4 regions of the Phyllobacterium sp. SL163 genome follow, and region 3 is predicted to be linked to each of the others. Evidence: riboswitches for the same ligand, from Rfam matches in the RefSeq annotation. Region 3 holds a riboswitch; each other region holds the start of a gene.

Region 1 (4,615 bases), on a different contig from region 3:
CTTGCTTGTCCGCAGGCGTGCCCAGTTCGCCGCGAGATCGGCGACGAAGGCGACACGGTCGGCCTGCGGTTCATGCATGACGATATTGGCCTGCACCGCCTCGTCGAAATGCTGCGCCGACTTGAATGAGACCGCACGCGACAGCACCCGGCCATCGACCTCGGGCAGGGCAACATTCATCGCCAGGTCCCGCGCGGAAAGCCCCTGATCGGACAGGCGCCACTGCTCGGCGCTGGAGCCGGAGAAGATGACCTGCAGCACCATCGCGCCATCATGTTCAAGCACGGTCGGCTTGCGCGCGGAACCGGGTGCAGAAACGGCAAACCCCGTGGCATTCAGCACCACGGCGGGCGGTGCTTCGGCAAAGATGCTCTCCAGCGTGGCGATGGAAACCGGATCCTTCAGGCTGGAGACAAACACCGGCAGCGGATTGAGCCCCTTGGCCCGCAACGCATCAAGCAAAGCGGCAACGGGCTGGGTCTGGCCGCTCTGCACCAGCGCCCGGTAGAAGCAGATGGCAACGACAGGCGCCCCTTCGATCCAGTCATGGCGCATCTGTTCCAGCGAAGGTGCTGAGTTGCCGGGCCACCACAACCCCGCCTTGAGCAGGGGCGCGGCCTCCTGCGGCTTCTCGCCGGAAGAAATCAGCGCCGCGCAATAATCGAGGAAACGCTGGGCATTCTGCGCCCCGCCCTCCAGCAGATAATGCCAGAGCGCATCGCGGTCAGGCCGGGCGACGGTTGAAAACCGGTCGAGCCCCGGATCGGGCTTGTCGTCTCCCGGCAACACCGCGAGCTGCACCTTGTGGTTGACCGCGCAGGCATGCAGCGCTTCGAGGCCATAGGGCCAGTAGCTCTCGCCGCCGATCACCCGCACAACGATCAGCCTGGCATGGCGCGCCGTCCGCTCAACATAGGCATCGACCGACATCGGGTGTGACAGGCTCATCATATTGGCGAGGCGCAGCGAAACCGCACCATCGCCCTGCCGCCGTGCGGCGGCAAGGCTCGCCAGTTCCGTATCGGCGGCGGACAGAAACAACACATCTCCCGGCGTCTGGCCGAGGTCGATGGCCTCGGTGCCTTCAGCGATGGTGCCTTTCTGGGCAAGCAGGAGATGCATTCAGTATCCTATCGTCAGGCAGCAGCAGCGGCGGTTAGCGCCGATGTGATGGCGTCATTGTCGATGTCGTGCAGTCCGATGACGACGAGACGGGTCTGCCGCTCTTCACCGGGGTTCCACGCACGGTCGAAGTAATGTTCGATGCGCGTGCCGACGGCCTGCACCACCAGCCGCATCGGCTTGCCGGGAACATCGGCAAAGCCTTTCAGGCGCAGGATATCGTGATCGGCAATCACGGCCTTCAGCTTCTCGACAAAGTTTTTGGGTTCGGCCACCGGACCAAGCCCGACAACAAAGCTTTCGAACTCGTCATGGTCGTGCTCTTCGCCCGCTTCATGGTCCATTTCATGGTGCGACTTGCGGTTGGCAATGTCCTCTTCGGTGCCGACGCCGAGACCGAGCAGCAGTTCATTGCTGAGCTTGCCGAAGCTGGCCGACACCATGTTGAGCGAACGCGACGAACGGCTCTGCACATCGCCGCGCACGCCGTCGAGCTGCTTGTCGCTGATCAGGTCGCTCTTGTTCAGGACGATCAGGTCGGCGGCACGGATCTGGTCCTCGAACAGTTCTTCAAGCGGGCTGTCATGGTCGAGCGATTCGTCCTGGATGCGCTGGGCATCCACCTTGTCGTGGTCATCGGCAAAGCGGCCTTCGGACACGGCGGAAGCGTCGATCACGGTAACGACACCGTCAACCGTCACCTGCGTCTTGATCTCCGGCCAGTTGAAGGCTGCAACCAGAGGCTGCGGCAGCGCGAGGCCCGAGGTCTCGATGACGATATGGTCCGGACGGTCCGGACGGTCGAGCAGCTTGGTCATGGTCGGGATGAAATCATCGGCAACGGTGCAGCAGATGCAGCCATTGTTCAATTCGATCACATCCTCGTCCCGGCAGGCTTCGATGCCGCAGCCCTTCAGCAGGCCGCCGTCGACACCGAGATCGCCAAACTCGTTGATGATGAGCGCAATGCGCTTGCCATTGGCATTTTCGAGCAGATTGCGGATCATCGTGGTTTTGCCCGAACCGAGAAAACCGGTGATGACCGTTGCTGGAATCTTCTGACCCTGCATATTCCTATCCCTTCATGGTGAGCGGCAGCCCGGCTGCCACGAAATAGACTGTCGCCGCGGCCTGCGCCACGGCCTGATGGAGACGTCCGGCATGGTCGCGAAAATCGCGCGCCATGCGGTTCTCCGGTACAATGCCGAGACCCACTTCGTTCGAAACCAGAACGATCGAGCCTTGAAGTTTCGGCAGCGCCTGCACGAGCTGCCGTGTCTCGGCGGTGATATCGCGCTCGGCCATCATCAGATTGGTCAGCCAGAGCGTCAGGCAATCGACGAGGATCGCTTTTCCCTCGGCTGCAACCCCCTGCAGGGTATCCACCAGATCGAGCGGCTCTTCGATGGTGTGCCAGGATGAACCGCGCTGCGCCTTGTGCAGGTCGATGCGGACAGACATTTCCTCGTCCCAGGACCTGCCGGTTGCGAGATAAACGGGCTCAAGGCCGGAAGCCATGATCAGGCCTTCGGCAAAGCTGGACTTGCCCGAGCGGGCACCGCCGAGAATGAAGGTCACGCCGTGATTCAGCTGGGGCATCGCCGTCACTGCAATCGCGATGATCCGTCAGGTACGATCAAGCGGAATGCGGGCGGGGAAACGAGCGCGTATACAATGCGAGCAGCCATAACAACCTCCGTGCTGGGCCTGAAGGGACACGACCCTTCGGTTCTTGGGCAGGATTACCCCCGAGCGCTTCCTGGGAAACGCTCTATGACTGGCAGGTCTCCTGGCTCGCGGGTCACAGGATGAATGCCGCCTTCCCGGTTTCCCAGTGGCTGCCGTCTGCATATGCGTCAGGCTTTGCATTGATCCTCGCCGCTCTACAGTCGCGGGGTCGGCTGCGGTGAGGTCGCCCTTGAGGGTACGACCGTCGCATTCCCTTTTGATCCCTTGGCCTTTGGCCAATATGGGAACCAATCATGGCTGGGACGTTATTCACCCCCCACGGGAAATGTCAATGGAATCCGCACGGTTTGCCCAGGGAGTAGTGGGTGGTTCGACAAGCTCACCATGAGGGAGGTTGAGGATTGCAGGGAGCCTGTTCTGCAATCTCCGCGATTAGCATTGCAGCCCACCCATCCCCCTCATGGTGAGCTTGTCGAACCACGCAACGCGGCACATGCAAGCAGCGCATCCACATCCAGCACTGTTTCAAGCTCGGCGGCGATACTATCCAGCGCGGCGTCCACCCCGGCCTTGTAGTCGAATGCTTCAGCGGCAATGCCCATCGTGCCCAGCAGCGCGGCGCGAAACCGGTCCGCCCCGAAAAGCCCGTGCAGATAGGTGCCGAAAACCTTGCCGTCCGCCGATATGGCACCGTCGTCGACGCCGTTGATGCGCACGGCCGGGCGCGAACAGTCCGGGCCGGTCGTCCGGCCCAGATGAATCTCGTAGCCATCGAGCGGCAGGTTAAACGGCAGCGATTGCGCCGCCACATTGCGCACGGTCTTTTCCGGCTCCATCACCGTATCGATATCGAGATGCCCGAGCCCTGCCGTCTCCGTCACGCTGCCCTCGATGCCGTCGGGATCGCGCACGGTTCTGCCCAGCATCTGGAAACCGCCGCAGATGCCGATGATATGGCCGCCGCGCCGCCGGTGCAGGTCGAGATCCCTGTCCCAGCCATTCTCGCGGAAGCGCAGGAGGTCGCCGATGGTGGATTTGGACCCCGGAATGATGACCAGTCCCGCATCGGCAGGCAGCCGCTCGCCGCTGCGCACCATCACCACATCCACCTGCGGTTCGGCCATCAGCGGGTCGAGATCGTCGAAATTGGCGATGCGGTCGAGCACCGGCACGGCGATCTTCAGCGCCCGGCCCTCGCCCTTCACCAGACGCTCCAGCACGACGGAATCCTCGGCTGGCAGCCGCGCCGCATCCTTCAGCCACGGCACCACGCCGAATGACGGCCAGCCGGTGAACTGCGTTATGGCTTTCAGTCCGTCATCGAACAGCGAGACGTCGCCGCGAAACTTGTTGATGATATAGCCGGCGATCATCTCCCGGTCTTCCCGCTGCAGGATCGCATGGGTGCCGACGAGCGAGGCGATCACCCCGCCGCGATCGATATCGCCGACCAGAACGACAGGCACGTTGGCGCGGATGGCAAAGCCCATATTGGCGATATCGCCCGCCCGCAGGTTGATTTCAGCGGGAGACCCCGCCCCCTCGACGATGACCAGATCGGCACCTTCACGGACGATGTCCCACGACGCCATGACCGCATCGAGCAGCTGCGCCTTGAATGTCTGGTAATCACGGCCTTTGGCCTGGCCCCAGACTTTGCCCTGCACGATGATCTGGCTGCCGGTCTCCGACTGCGGTTTCAAGAGCACCGGGTTCATATGTACCGAGGATGGCACGCCGCAGGCGACGGCCTGCAGCCACTGCGCCCGCCCGATCTCGCCGCCATCGTCGCTCACCGCCGCAT
Region 2 (4,615 bases), on a different contig from region 3:
TGCACCAGTGCAGCATTGACGACAGTGAAGTCGCCTGACATGTTGGATTTGACGAAGAGGTTCTGATAGGCGGGCTCGATGGACTGGGCAACGCCGCAGATGTTGGAAATCGTTGCGGTGGGTGCGATCGCCATGGTGTTGGAATTGCGCATTCCGGTTGCTGTCACCCGCTTGCGCAGGGCTTCCCAATCAAGGGTCGTGCTGCGGTCCATCGAAAGCCTGGCACCAGCCGCCGTGCGGGCCCGGTCGAGCAGTTCGATGGAATCGATCGGAAGAATGCCTTTTGACCAGAGCGAGCCGTTGAAGCTCGGATAGCTGCCACGTTCACTGGCGAGGTCAACCGATGCCGAAATGGCGTGATAGGAAATGGCTTCCATGCTGATATCGGCAAAAGCCACGGCTTCGTTGGAGGCATAGGGAATACGCAATGCCTGCAACGCATCCTGGAAGCCCATCAAGCCGAGACCGACCGGACGGTGACGCAGGTTGGAATGGCGCGCTTCCGGGATGGTGTAGAAGTTGATGTCGATGACATTGTCGAGCATGCGCATGGCCGTTGCCACAGTGCGCGTCAGACGCTCAAGGTCGAGGCCTTCGGCTGCAATGTGATTGGCAAGGTTGATCGAGCCGAGGTTGCACACCGCAACTTCATCCTTCGATGTGTTGAGGGTAATCTCGGTGCACAGGTTCGACGAGTGCACCACGCCGACATGACCCTGCGGCGAGCGGATATTGCAGGGGTCCTTGAATGTGACCCATGGGTGGCCCGTCTCGAACAGCATCGTCAAAATCCGGCGCCAGAGATCCAGAGCCCGCACGGTGCGGAAGACACGGATTTCCCCGCGTGCAGCCTTGGCTTCATAAGCCTCGTAGGCAATTTTGAAGTCAGCGCCGTAGAGATCATGCAGATCCGGTGTCTCGTCGGGTGAGAACAGGGTCCATGGCTCGTCCTTTTCCACGCGGCTTATGAACAGATCAGGCACCCAGTTGGCCGTGTTCATGTCATGGGTGCGGCGGCGGTCGTCACCGGTATTCTTGCGCAGATCGAGAAACTCCTCGATGTCGACATGCCAAGTCTCGAGATAGGCGCAGACGGCGCCCTTGCGCTTGCCGCCCTGATTGACCGCGATGGCCGTATCGTTGGCCACTTTCAGGAACGGTACGACGCCCTGGCTTTCGCCGTTGGTTCCCTTGATATGGGCGCCAAGACCGCGCACGGGCGTCCAGTCATTGCCGAGACCGCCGGAATATTTTGCCAGAAGCGCGTTGTCCTTCACCGCCTTGAAGATGCCGTCGAGATCGTCGGCGACGGTGGTCAGGAAGCAGGAGGACAGTTGTGGGCGCAGCGTGCCCGAATTGAACAAGGTTGGAGTCGAAGCCATGAAGTCGAACGACGACAGCAGGTCGTAGAATTCGATGGCGCGCGCTTCCCGGTCGATCTCACGGGTGGCGAGGCCCATGGCAACGCGCATCAGGAAGGCCTGCGGCAATTCGAACCGGATACCGCGTGTCTGCTGGAGATAACGATCATACAAAGTCTGCAGGCCGAGATACTGGAACTGCAGGTCGCGTTCCGGCTTCAGGGCTGCTGATATTTTCCGCAGGTCGAAGCGGGCAAGTTCAGGATCGAGCAGTTCCGCTTCAATCCCAGCCTTCACATAGGCGGGGAAATAATCGGCATAGCGCTCCGCCATTTCATGCTGGGTCGCCTGTTCGGGCCTGCCGAAGACAAAGCTCAAGGCTTCGCGGCGCAGCTTGTCCAGAAGCAGCCGGGCAGTGACAAAGGAATAGTTCGGTTCGGTTTCAACGAGTGTGCGTGCAGCCAGAATGGGCGCAAGCGACAGTTCGTCGAGGGTGATACCGTCATAGAGATTGCGCTGGGTTTCGCTGAGGATCGGCGTGGCGCTGACCCCGTCAAGTCCTTCGCAGGCTTCATCGATGATTCGGGCGAGGCGCGCCGCATCGAGCGGTGCCCTGGTCCCATCAAGCAGGGTGACGCTGAGGGACGGGCCGGTTTCGGCCACGGGTTCCACCAGCTTCGCCCGTTCTCGCGCGCGTTCTTCCCGGTAGAGCACGTAAGCACGCGCAACCTTGTGGTTTTCGCTGCGCATGAGGGCAAGTTCGACCTGGTCCTGCACGTCTTCAATGTGAAACAGACGGCCTTCGCTGCTGCGGCGCTTCAATGTTGTCACGATGTCGGCGGTCAAGCCTTCGACGACATCATGCACACGGCGCGAACCGGCAGCGACATTGCCTTCGACGGCGAGGAAGGCTTTGGTGAGAGCAACGGTGATTTTCAGCGGATCGAACGGTGTGACCGAGCCATTGCGCCGAATGACGCGGTAGCCGGGCTCGCTGGATGATGGCTGCAGTTCGGCAGGACGAACCGGCGACTGACCGTCGGCGCGGGTGGTTTGAAGAGAAAGAGACATATGCTTATACCCCAAATGTTGGGGGCAAAGGTCGAGCGCACGCGTGCAAGAATCCGGTCAGCTTGCGGCCGACCATTGCAAGCGACACACCGGGACACCCCGCCCGTGGACGTTCATCATGTCATGGCAGGTCTCCTGGCTCACAGGTCGGCGCTGGTGTCGGCCTTCCCGAAGCTGGGCTTCAGTGGCATTGTCGACAACAACTCGCTGTTTACAGTTGCGGGGGCAGCGCCGGCATCAATGTCCAGGACATTTCACCGGCTTCCCTCTTAGCTCCCGGTCTTGCGACTCGGAGAGAACCATAACATCTATATTTAGTATCAATTCGCCATTTTTAGTCAATAGGTAGATGGCGACAGCTTCGCATGCTCAGAGCACTGCGGATTGCGGCAAGACGAACGGCACGGATTTTCCGGGCAGCCCGCCGACCTTGAGCGCACATTCATAGACGCGCAGGATGCGGTCATCGGTCAAGACTTCCATGGGGGTACCCACAGAATCGGCCCTTCCCCTGTGCATGACCACGACGCGGTCGGCAAACATGGAGGTCAGGTTGAGATCATGCAGGATCGCGATGACCCCGCCACCGCGATCGGCAAAATCGCGGGCAATCTGCATGATGATCAGCTGATGTTTGATATCGAGGCTTGACACCGGCTCATCAAGAAAGAGAAAGCGGGGCTGGCCGTCCAGCACCGGCTGCCAGACCTGGCAGAGGACGCGCGCCAGTTGCACCCGCTGCTGCTCGCCGCCAGAGAGTTCCTGATAGAACCGCCCGCCGAAACCCGCGAGGTCAACGTGCTCAAGCGCTTCATCGGGCAGTGTGTCCACGTTGTGGCGCGAAGCACCGGAGCGACCGCTGGTCATGCCCAGCTTGACGATCTCACGCACGGTAAACGGGAAGGACAGTGAGGTGGATTGCGGCAGGATCGCCCGCATGGTTGCCATCTGCCAGAGCTTCAGCCGGTTGATCGGCGTGCCGTTGATGCTGATGACGCCCTCATGCGGCAGATCACCGGAGAGTGCACGCATCAGGGTCGTTTTGCCTGACCCATTGGGTCCGACGATAACTGTGAATGCGCCTGCCTCAGCATCAAAGGATATGTTCTCGACGATTCTGTTTCGGCCGAGGGACACGGAGACATTGGAAACACGGATCATGATCAGAGGTCCAGAATGCCGCGGCGACGCAGCAATATCCACAGGAAGAAGGGTGCGCCAACGGCTGCCGTGACGATGCCAATCGGCAGTTCCGATGGCGCAACAATCGTTCGGCTGACCGCATCGGCAATCAGAAGGAGGCAGGCGCCAAGGAGAGCGGCGGCCGGCAGGAGATAGCGATGATCGGGGCCGATCACGAGGCGCAGCAGATGCGGAACGACGACGCCGACAAAGCCGATGCCACCGCTCACCGCAACCGATGCGCCGGTGGCGGCAGCGACGGTGACAATGGCGATGCGTTTGAAGCGCTGTACCGGAATGCCGAGATGGCTCGCCGATGCTTCCCCGAGGGCGAGCCCGTTGAGGCCGCGGGCGAGGAATGGTGAAATGACGAGGGCGAGCGCAATGAGCGGGCCTGATGCGGCGATCTTGACCCAATTGGCTCCCGCCAGCGATCCCAGCCCCCAGAATGTCAGGTCGCGCAACTGTTTGTCGTCGGCGACATAGACCAGGACACCGATATAGGCGGCGGCCATGGCGCCGAGCGCAATACCGGCGAGCAGCATCGTGGCGATGGACGTTTGCCCGCGCCGCGTCGCGACGTGGTAGAGGATGAGCGTGAAGATGAGGGCGCCGAAGAAAGCGGCGAGCGGCAAGGCATAGAGACTGAACAGAGCGATCACCGGGGCGAGGAAGGTTCCGCCGAGAACGATGATGCTGACCGCGCCAAGCCCGGCGCCCGCCGAGACGCCGACAATGCCGGGGTCAGCCAGCGGATTGCGGAACAATCCCTGCATGACTGCACCCGATACGGCAAGGGACGCGCCGATCAGCGCGCCGAGAATGACGCGGGGCAAGCGGATATCGTAAATGATGATGCGATCACGGACGGAGAGCGCATTGTCCGTGATATCGGATCCGGCAATCAGGGACTTCACGACGGAGAGGACCGATGCATCGGATGCACCAAAGGCGAGGCTGAAAAGGACTGTGGCAACGAGCGCGACGCACAGGCAAGCAAT
Region 3 (4,615 bases):
GGTTGCCTTCGTCCGCGGTGAAAGAGGCAACCGCCAGGATGTTCTCACGCGCCTGCGGTGCTGGGTCGGGAAGCGCCCCGCGATCCACCGACGGATCGACCGGCACGATATAGGGATAGTCCGAGGCCGGAACATGCGGCAGGGCGCCGAGCGGAAGGCGGTATCCGACGGGCGAATCGCCCGGCACCAGGAACAGCTTGCCGCGCCGCGTCTTCCATTTTTCGCTGCGCCAGCGCGGGCCGGAGGCCTGGCTGTTCCAGCGCTGCACCGGCAGGACAAAACCGCTCGGCTCGGTCAGGCCCCGCTCGAAAACCCGGGCGATGCGGCTGCGCTCTTCCGGGTCTTTCAGCCTGGAGTTGGACGGATCGACATTGTCGGGAAGATTGCCCTCCTTGATGATCCATTCCGCCGGATCTTCATAGGCGGGCGCCACCATCTCTTCTTCAACACCGAGCTCCTGCGCCAACGCGACGAGCAGCTTCCCGGCATCTTCCGGCTTGACGTCAGCCTTGCCGTTCTCGGGCGCGATCAGATCGGGGTTGACCCAGATCGGCTTGCCGTCCTTGCGCCAGTAAAGCGAGAACGTCCAGCGCGGCAGGCTTTCGCCCGGATACCACTTGCCCTGCCCGTAATGCAGAAAACCGCCCGGCGCAAAACGCTCACGCAATCGCCGGATCAGTTTGTCGGCCTTTTCGCGCTTGGTCGGCCCGACCGCATCGGTGTTCCATTCGCCCGATTCGAAATCATCGATGGACACGAATGTGGGCTCGCCGCCCATGGTCAGGCGCACATCCCGTTCGTTCAGGATCGCGTCGACCTTTTCGCCGAGCGCATCGAGCGCATTCCAGGATTCGTCGGAAAACGGCTTGGTGATGCGCGGGTGCTCGGACACACGCGTCACCCGCATATCGAAACCGAATTCCACATTGGCGAATTCCGCCATGCCGGAAATCGGTGCAGCGTTGCGATAGTGCGGGGTGGCGGCAAGCGGTACGTGGCTTTCGCCGGTCAGAAGCCCGGAGGTGGGGTCGAGACCGATCCAGCCCGCCCCCGGCAGATAGACTTCGCACCAGGCATGCAGATCGGTGAAATCCTTGTCCGTTCCGGCGGGACCATCGATGGCGACAAGATCAGGCTTCAGCTGGATGAGATAGCCGGAGACGAACCGTGCAGCAAAACCGAGATTGCGCAGGACCTGCACCAGCAGCCAGCTTGAATCCCGGCACGATCCCGAGCGCAGGTTCAAGGTGGCGTCCGGCTCCTGAACCCCGGTTTCCATGCGGATAACATAGCCGATCTCGCGCTGGATACGTGCGTTGAGATCGACGACGAAATTCACCGTGTTCGTCGGGCTGCGATCGATGGTTGCAAGGAAAGCCGAAACCAGCGGTCCTGCCGATTCCGGCTTCATATAGATCGACAGGTCGTCGCTGATCTCTTCGGGATAGCTGAACGGCCAGGTCTCGGCGACCGGTTCAACGAAGAAATCAAATGGATTGTAGACGGTCATATCAGCGACGAGATCGACCTCGATCTTCAGCTCCGTCACCGGTTCGGGAAAGACGAAGCGGGCGAGGAAATTGCCGTAAGGATCCTGCTGCAGGTTGACGAAATGATTGGCCGGACTGACTTTCAGGGAATGGCTGAGAACTTTTGTCCGGGAATGGGGTGCCGGCTGGAGCCGGATGATCTGCGGCCCGAGCATGATGGGCCGGTCATACCGGTAATGCGTCAGATGATAGACTGCTGCGTGAATTGCCATATCGCCTCAAAAGTCTGATTCAAAAAAACCGCGGTTCCACAAATGCTCCCCGCACTCTAACGAGTTACCGGCCAATTGAAATATTTCATTTGCCAAAAATTTTGGCAGCCGCAAAAATTGCCGCATAAACGTGCTTGCAACTGCGCGGCTGGACGCATAGCATCCGCGCCGATGGTTTCTTCCGCACGACAACGCGGGAGATGAAAAGGGAACACGGTGAGGCGTACCCAAAAGGGACCGAGACCGTGGCTGCCCCCGCAACTGTAAGCGGTGAGCGATGCCTGACGTGCCACTGACCGGAAGGTCGGGAAGGCAAGGCGAAGCTGAGACCCGCGAGCCAGGAGACCTGCCATCTCATCTACAATTCGAACCGGACGGGGTGTGCCGGGAGCGATGCGATGTCCTCTCCCGCATTGTCGCGATGGTGCATTGGCCGCGTTCCCCTAACCTTTGTCCACAAGGCAAGGCACCGGCATGACCACGCCAAGACCCGACCACCTGATTATCCTCTGCACCCCGTGCAAGACCGCCGGCGGCCAGCCGCGGCCGGGGCAGCTATGACATATCGGGCATTGACTAATGTTATAACGTTACTATACGAGAACGACGCGTCCGCGATGACGCGACGACGTTTACCGGTTGGGATTTGACACCATGTGCCTTGCCTGCAGTCACGGATATCCGCCCATGAGCCATGTCGCCCTGCGTGCCGACGAGGTGACGTTCCGCACAGCCGGCCAGACGCTGGTGGATGAGGTATCGCTCGACATCGTGCGCGGCGCGCGTCTTGCCATCATCGGGCCGAATGGCGCCGGGAAATCCACGCTTTTGCGCATGCTGGCCGGGCTGCTGCGCCCCTCCTCCGGCAACGTCCATCTCGACGGTACGGCAATAGACCGGCTGCCGCCGAAGGAACGGGCCAGGAGATTTGCCTTCGTCGGCCAGACCGACATGCCGGACCCGCAATTGCTGGTGGACGATTATGTATCCCTTGGCCGCATCCCGCACACGGGCACCCTAACCAAGGCGAAAGACCGGGATATCGTGACGGAAGCCCTGCTCCGCGCCGGGATCGCCGCGTTTTCGCGCCGTCCCATCGGCTCGCTCTCCGGCGGCGAAAGGCAGCGCGTGCAGCTGGCGCGCGCCATCGCCCAGCAGCCGGATATTCTGTTTCTCGACGAACCCACCAATCACCTCGACCCGAAAGCGCGCAGCGAATTGCTGGCGCTGGTCGCCGGTCTCGATGTGACAACCATCGCGGTCCTGCACGACCTGCCGCTGGTGGCGCCGTTTGCCACCCACGTCGCCGTCATGCATGCCGCCCAGCTCGTCGCCGCCGGCACGCCCGACGAAACGCTGACGCCGCGCATCGTCAGCGATGTCTTCGATCTCGATGTGCTGCGCCTGCGCCATCCCTCGCAGGATCGCGACCTCATGGTGTTCGAAGCACCCGGACCAACCACAAAACAAACTGCTCAGCTACGGAGAATTTGATGAAAAGAATGCTGCTCGCCCTCGCCTTATCGGCGCTGTCCGCCCCCGCATGGGCGTTTCCCGTGACGGTCGACAGTTGCGGCAAGCCCGTCACCTTCGAGGCCGCGCCAAAGCGCGCGGTCATCCAGGACATCAACATGAGCGAAATGGCCTTCGCCCTGCACCTGCAATCCTCGATGGTCGGGGTTTCGGGCATTACCGGCTGGTACAAGCTCGACGACGCCTTCAAGAAGCAGCTGGGCGCCATTCCCGAGCTTGCGCCGAAATATCCGACCCTTGAAAATCTCATTGCGGCGGAACCGGATTTCTTCTTCGCCGGCTGGAATTACGGCATGAAGCCGGGCGGTGAAGTCACCCCCGACACGCTTGCGCCGCATGGCATCAAGACGCTTGAACTGACCGAAAGCTGCGTTCATCTCGACAAGTCCCGGCCCGCCGCCACCATGGACCTGCTCTATGGCGACATGGAAAAGCTCGGCAAAATCTTCGGCAAGGAAGATGAGGCAAATAAACTCGTCAGCGGCTGGAAGACAGAACTTGCCGCGATCAAGACCAAGATCGGTGACAAGAGCGGCACCCGCGTCTTCCTCTATGATTCCGGCGAGGACAAGCCGTTTACGGCAGGCAAGTTTGCCATTCCGACAGCGATGATCAGCGAAGCCGGCGGCACCAACATCATGACCGATCTCGACACCAGCTGGGGCACTACTTCGTGGGAAACCGTGGCGACGCGCAATCCGGAATTCCTCGTCCTCCTCGATTATCAGGATGATGCGGGTTACCAGAAGCTGCTCGACTTCCTCAAATCCCATCCGGCAATGAAGGAAACCGATGCGGTCAAAAACAACCGCTTCGTCGCCCTGCGCTATGCGGAACTGACGCCCGGACCGGCCAATATCGAGGCCATCGCCAAGATGGCCAAGGCCATGCATCCGGAAGCATTCTGAGTGCATCTGCCTTTCCGTCAGCATCTGACACTGATGACTGGGGTGATGGCCATTCTGGCCCTCGCCCTCGTGTCGATTGCCTATGGGGCAACGGTCATTCCGCTCGGCGATGTCCTGCGCGCCCTCGCCCATGCCGCCGGTCTCTCCGATACCGTCGTCAATGGCCCGGTCGGCAAGATCATCGTCGATCTGCGCCTGCCGCGGGTCATCCTTGCGATCTGCGTCGGCGCGGGGCTCGGCATTATCGGCGCGCTGCTGCAGACCGTTACCCGCAACGATCTCGCCGATCCGTTCCTGTTCGGCCTTTCCAATGGTGCGGCGGCGGGAGCAGTCTCGGTGATTACGGTCATCGGCGACCGCTTCGGCATCTGGACGCTGCCGATTGCCGCCTTCAGCGGCGGCATGCTGGCGG
Region 4 (4,615 bases), on a different contig from region 3:
ACCTGCGCATTGGTGATGCCGGACCGGTCGAGATTGGAGCGGGCAATGGTCAGCATGTCGCGATTGATATCGATGCCGACGCCGCGTACGTAAAGCGGGGCAAACAGTTCGAGAAGACGGCCGGTGCCGGTGCCCACGTCAAGCATCGCTTGGAACGGCGTGCGCCCGATGATCTTCGTCAGCGCGGCTTCCACCGCGCCATCCGGCACATGCAGCGAACGGATAGCGTCCCAGCTGGTGGCATTGGCACTGAAATAGGCAGCGGCCCGCTCGCGGCGCTGCAGCTTCACCGAGCCGAGCCGCTCGATATCACGCTCCAGCAACGGATCGGACACATCAAGACGATCGAGCAGGATCCGGGCGATATCGCCAACCACCAGGGATTCAGCGAGGCGGAAATAGGCCCAGGAGCCCTCCTGATAACGGTTGATCAGATTGGCTTCGAACAGCAGCTTGAGATGGCGGGAGACGCGCGGCTGCGACTGCCCGAGGATGGAGGTCAGATCGGAAACCGTCAGATCCCCCCGGGACAACAGCGCCAGAATGCGCAGGCGGCTGGGTTCCGCCGCTGCCTTCAGCGTATCGACCATCAGGTCAAGATTGAGATCACGTTTGTCCATCAAGGTATCCTCAAAAGATATAAAGATATGTTTATGTGAGAAATACAGATTTGGCAAGTTTTGTTTTTCCGTTGACGGCAAATTTCGTCGCGTCTGAAATAGGCTGGTATATCGATCAGCGAATCGGCGGGAAGAGAGTGCAATGAGTTCAGGAACCAACCGCCAAAGGGCTATCGGCAAGGCGCTGACGCTGCTTTTGCCGGCCGTGCCCTATTCGGATTCCGAGCCCATACGCGCCGCCGCCACAGCACCGCACATGAAAAGCCTGCCGCCACCCATTGCGGTGTGGCTGGCCACGGTCGCCCACGTCCGCCATCAGCACACGGATTACGATGCGCTACGCGACGAGGGCTACGACAAGGAGTCGGCCCGGTTCTTCGTGCTCGAAGCCATCAACCGGAAATTGACGGAATGGCGGGCGACGCGGCTGCTGGATCCGGACGAGGACGACCCGAGCTGACTTCGGCGCCGGCATTCCACTGATCTTCATAGATGAGCTGGTCCAGCGGCAGCCGTTCGCGCCAGCCGCGCTTTTGCAGCTCCGGCTGATCGTAGAGCTGGTCGACATAGCCGATGCAGAGATAGGCGATGATCTCGACATGATCGGGGATGGCCAGAATGCGGCGCATGTCCCGGTCGTGGTAGATGCTGACCCAGCCGACGCCGATGCCTTCCGCCCGCGCCGCCAGCCACAGGTTCTGCACGGCACAGACGGTGCTGTAGACGTCCATCTGCCGGTTATGGGTGCGCCCCAGAACGACATCGCCGCCGCGTGTCCGGTCGCAGGTGATGCACAGATTGACCGGCGCCTTCACGATGCCCTCAAGCTTCAGCGATGCATAGAGCGCCTGCCGCTCGTCGGTGAACATGGCCTTTGCTTCGGCATTGGCGCGGGTAAAGGCCCGGTGCACCTCGGCCTTGCGCGCCGCATCGCGGATGAGAATGAAATTCCACGGCTGCATGAACCCCACCGACGGCGCGTGATGGGCGGCATCGAGCAGCCGCAGCAGCACCTCGTCGTCGACGGGCCTTGGCAGGAACTGGTCGCGCACATCGCGGCGGGTATGGATGGCTTTGTAGACGGCGGCGCGCTCGTCCGCGGAAAAATCGGCAGCGGCCACGGGACCACAGGCAGAATCATGCATCGTTTGCTCCCAACAATGCGAGGACCAGGTTGCCCTGACCCCAGACACCTCCCCGCTGTCCATGCGGTTTCGGCTATCCGGTCCGGCCGGTCTTCTGACTGAGGTTCACCTGAACCGCGCGCCTTCCGGGTTTCCCCGTGGCAATCTGCGCGGCCCATCCCCTATACAGCGTTGGGCACGTGCCGGATTTGCACCGGCTTCCCGATTCTCCTGCATGCAGGCACCGGACCTGCATTCCATTCGCCACAGATCGGCGAAGGACGCAAGCATCAGCCGGGATAAATCCATTGCTCCGGCAGACGCGCATCGATTTTTTCGCCGGAACGGATGATTCCCGGCACTTCAACCCAGACGACGATGCCGCGCAGCCGCTTCGACGCCTTGACGAAGTCAAGCGCCGTCGCGGTGTGATCGGCGGTCTGCGCCCGCTCGGCGATGGAGCGTCCGGCGACCTTGCACGGCGCGTTCTGTCCGTCGACCTTCAGCGTCACGCCGCCTTCGAAGAACAGCAATGTGCGCGGCGGCAGCATGGAAAGCGAGGGAATGCCATCGACAACCATGTTGGCGCCGATCCATTCGGGCTTGATGTGCGCCAGACCCATGGCCTTAGCAATGGCTTCGAGTTCGTCTACCGCCAGAATGGAAATATGCCGCTCATTGCGCATTTCGGTACCGCGCGGGTACCAGGGTTCGCGCCCGCCGGACCGGCGCGTCAGGCCCGCGTGATAATCGCCGCGGATGCCTTCAAAGGTGAGATCGAGCGTGTCCGTGGCAGCGGTGACAAAACTGTCTTTCGGCGCCTGGAACAGGCCGCTCACCCGTCCGACAATCTTGCGGGCCGGAAGGATGTCCGTTCTGGTTGCGAAAAGGTCTGTCATGACGGCACTCCGGTGAAATCAGCCGCATCTTAGGAAAATTGCTTGTTAAAACCAGCCAATATCACTGATGGAAACGTCAAAATTGGTGATGGGAGGGCGTTGCCGCCCTCCCGGTCGCATCAGCGTGTCAGAGGCTTGTAGCTCGGACGCTTCGGATTGACGCTGTCCGGTCCGAGACGACGGATCTTGTCGTTCTCATAGTCCTGGAAGTTGCCTTCGAACCATTCGACGTGGCTGTCGCCTTCGAAGGCCAGGATATGCGTCGCCAGCCGGTCGAGGAACATGCGATCGTGGCTGATGATAACGGCGCAGCCGGCGTATTTTTCCAGCGCGTCTTCCAGAGCCGCAAGCGTTTCGGTGTCAAGATCGTTGGTCGGTTCGTCGAGCAGTAGGACATTGCCGCCGGATTGCAGCATCTTGGCAAGATGCACGCGGTTACGCTGACCGCCGGAGAGATTGCCGACCTTCTGCTGCTGGTCACCGCCCTTGAAGTTGAACGCCGAGACATAGGCGCGCGAATTCATCTCGTTCTTGCCGATCTTGATGATTTCATTGCCGCCGGAAATTTCTTCCCAGACATTCTTCTCCGCCGCGAGGTGATCGCGGCTCTGGTCGACGTAACCGAGATGAACCGTTTCACCGACGCGGATCGAGCCGGAATCCGGCTTTTCCTGTCCGGTGATCATCTTGAACAGCGTGGTCTTACCCGCACCGTTCGGACCGATGATGCCGACAATACCGCCGGGCGGCAGCTTGAAGGTCAGATTTTCGATGAGAACGCGGTCACCGAAGGATTTGGTAAGGTTCTCTGCTTCGATAACCACCTGACCGAGGCGTTCGCCCGCCGGAATGATGATCTGCGCATCGCCGGGACGCTGTTCATTGGCGGCATCGACCAGCGCGTCATAGGCCTTGATGCGGGCTTTCGACTTGGCCTGACGTGCCTTGGGGCTGGCGGAAATCCACTCGCGCTCGCGCTCCAGAGCCTTCTGGCGCGAGTCGTCCTCGCGGCCTTCCTGCTGCATGCGCTTGGCCTTCGCACCGAGATAGGCGGAGTAATTGCCTTCGTAGGGGATGCCGCGGCCGCGGTCGAGTTCGAGAATCCAGCCGGTCACATTGTCGAGGAAGTAGCGATCATGCGTGATCAGCAGGACGGAGCCGGCATATTCGCGCAGGTGCTTTTCCAGCCAGGCGGTGGTTTCGGCGTCAAGGTGGTTGGTCGGCTCGTCGAGGAGCAGAAGATCGGGCTGCGAGAGGAGCAGGCGGCACAGTGCCACACGGCGGCGCTCACCACCGGACAGCTTTTCCACGCCGGAATCACCGGGCGGGCAGCGCAGCGCTTCCATGGCCATTTCCACCTGGGATTCCAGATCCCAGAGGTTCTTGGCGTCGATGATATCCTGCAACTTGGCGCCTTCATCGGCGGTTTCGTCGGAATAGTTCATCATCAGTTCGTTGTAGCGGTCGAGAACGGCCTTCTTGTCCGCGACGCCATCCATGACGTTGCCCATCACGTCCTTGGTGGGATCGAGATAGGGTTCCTGCGCGAGGTAACCGACCGTGGCACCGTCAGCCAGCCAGGCTTCGCCGGTATATTCCTTGTCCATGCCGGCCATGATCTTGAGGATCGTCGACTTACCCGCACCGTTCGGTCCGAGGATACCGATCTTGGCGTCGGGGTAGAAGGAAAGATGGATGTTTTCGAGAACCTTCTTGGTTCCGTATGCCTTGTTCAGGCCGGCCATATGGTAAATGAATTGGCGTGCCATAACGCGCGTCACTCCGATGTTCGGGATTTTTGGGACATGAATTTGCGCCGTATGTAGGCGAAAGGGGCGCGGGTGGCAATGCACGCGGCATTTATTTCGGGATTGCCGGGCGTTTTACGGGGTATTTGCATTCCTGTCGAACCACACACAACGGAAATGCAAACCGTCCTTCAGAATGAGCGAAACCGGGTGCGGATATTTCC

The links. A riboswitch is a leader RNA that binds a small molecule or an ion and turns the genes downstream of it on or off. The one in region 3 is predicted to bind cobalamin.
Region 1: it holds a riboswitch for cobalamin, as region 3 does, so the genes downstream of both, cobU (bifunctional adenosylcobinamide kinase/adenosylcobinamide-phosphate guanylyltransferase) here and ACP7B1_RS20020 (ABC transporter ATP-binding protein) in region 3, are expected to answer to the same signal.
Region 2: it holds a riboswitch for cobalamin, as region 3 does, so the genes downstream of both, ACP7B1_RS22505 (ribonucleoside-diphosphate reductase subunit alpha) here and ACP7B1_RS20020 (ABC transporter ATP-binding protein) in region 3, are expected to answer to the same signal.
Region 4: it holds a riboswitch for cobalamin, as region 3 does, so the genes downstream of both, bluB (5,6-dimethylbenzimidazole synthase) here and ACP7B1_RS20020 (ABC transporter ATP-binding protein) in region 3, are expected to answer to the same signal.

The regions. Positions count from the first base shown of each region.
Region 1 is NZ_JAFCVE010000004.1:276,047-280,661, forward strand. Features, by position in the region: gene cobN (cobaltochelatase subunit CobN) at 1-1,122, opposite strand, end outside; gene cobW (cobalamin biosynthesis protein CobW) at 1,137-2,192, opposite strand; gene cobU (bifunctional adenosylcobinamide kinase/adenosylcobinamide-phosphate guanylyltransferase) at 2,197-2,721, opposite strand; cobalamin riboswitch at 2,885-3,118, opposite strand; gene ACP7B1_RS11145 (cobyric acid synthase) at 3,270-4,615, opposite strand, start outside.
Region 2 is NZ_JAFCVE010000011.1:131,809-136,423, reverse strand. Features, by position in the region: gene ACP7B1_RS22505 (ribonucleoside-diphosphate reductase subunit alpha) at 1-2,432, opposite strand, end outside; cobalamin riboswitch at 2,541-2,751, opposite strand; gene ACP7B1_RS22500 (heme ABC transporter ATP-binding protein) at 2,802-3,593, opposite strand; gene ACP7B1_RS22495 (iron ABC transporter permease) at 3,596-4,615, opposite strand, start outside.
Region 3 is NZ_JAFCVE010000009.1:97,667-102,281, forward strand. Features, by position in the region: gene ACP7B1_RS20015 (transglutaminase family protein) at 1-1,762, opposite strand, end outside; cobalamin riboswitch at 1,918-2,130, shown strand; gene ACP7B1_RS20020 (ABC transporter ATP-binding protein) at 2,450-3,256, shown strand; gene ACP7B1_RS20025 (ABC transporter substrate-binding protein) at 3,256-4,203, shown strand; gene ACP7B1_RS20030 (FecCD family ABC transporter permease) at 4,237-4,615, shown strand, end outside.
Region 4 is NZ_JAFCVE010000004.1:447,477-452,091, forward strand. Features, by position in the region: gene ACP7B1_RS11925 (ArsR/SmtB family transcription factor) at 1-620, opposite strand, end outside; gene ACP7B1_RS11930 (DUF2293 domain-containing protein) at 763-1,080, shown strand; gene bluB (5,6-dimethylbenzimidazole synthase) at 1,013-1,765, opposite strand; cobalamin riboswitch at 1,833-2,008, opposite strand; gene ACP7B1_RS11940 (MOSC domain-containing protein) at 2,035-2,643, opposite strand; gene ettA (energy-dependent translational throttle protein EttA) at 2,763-4,412, opposite strand.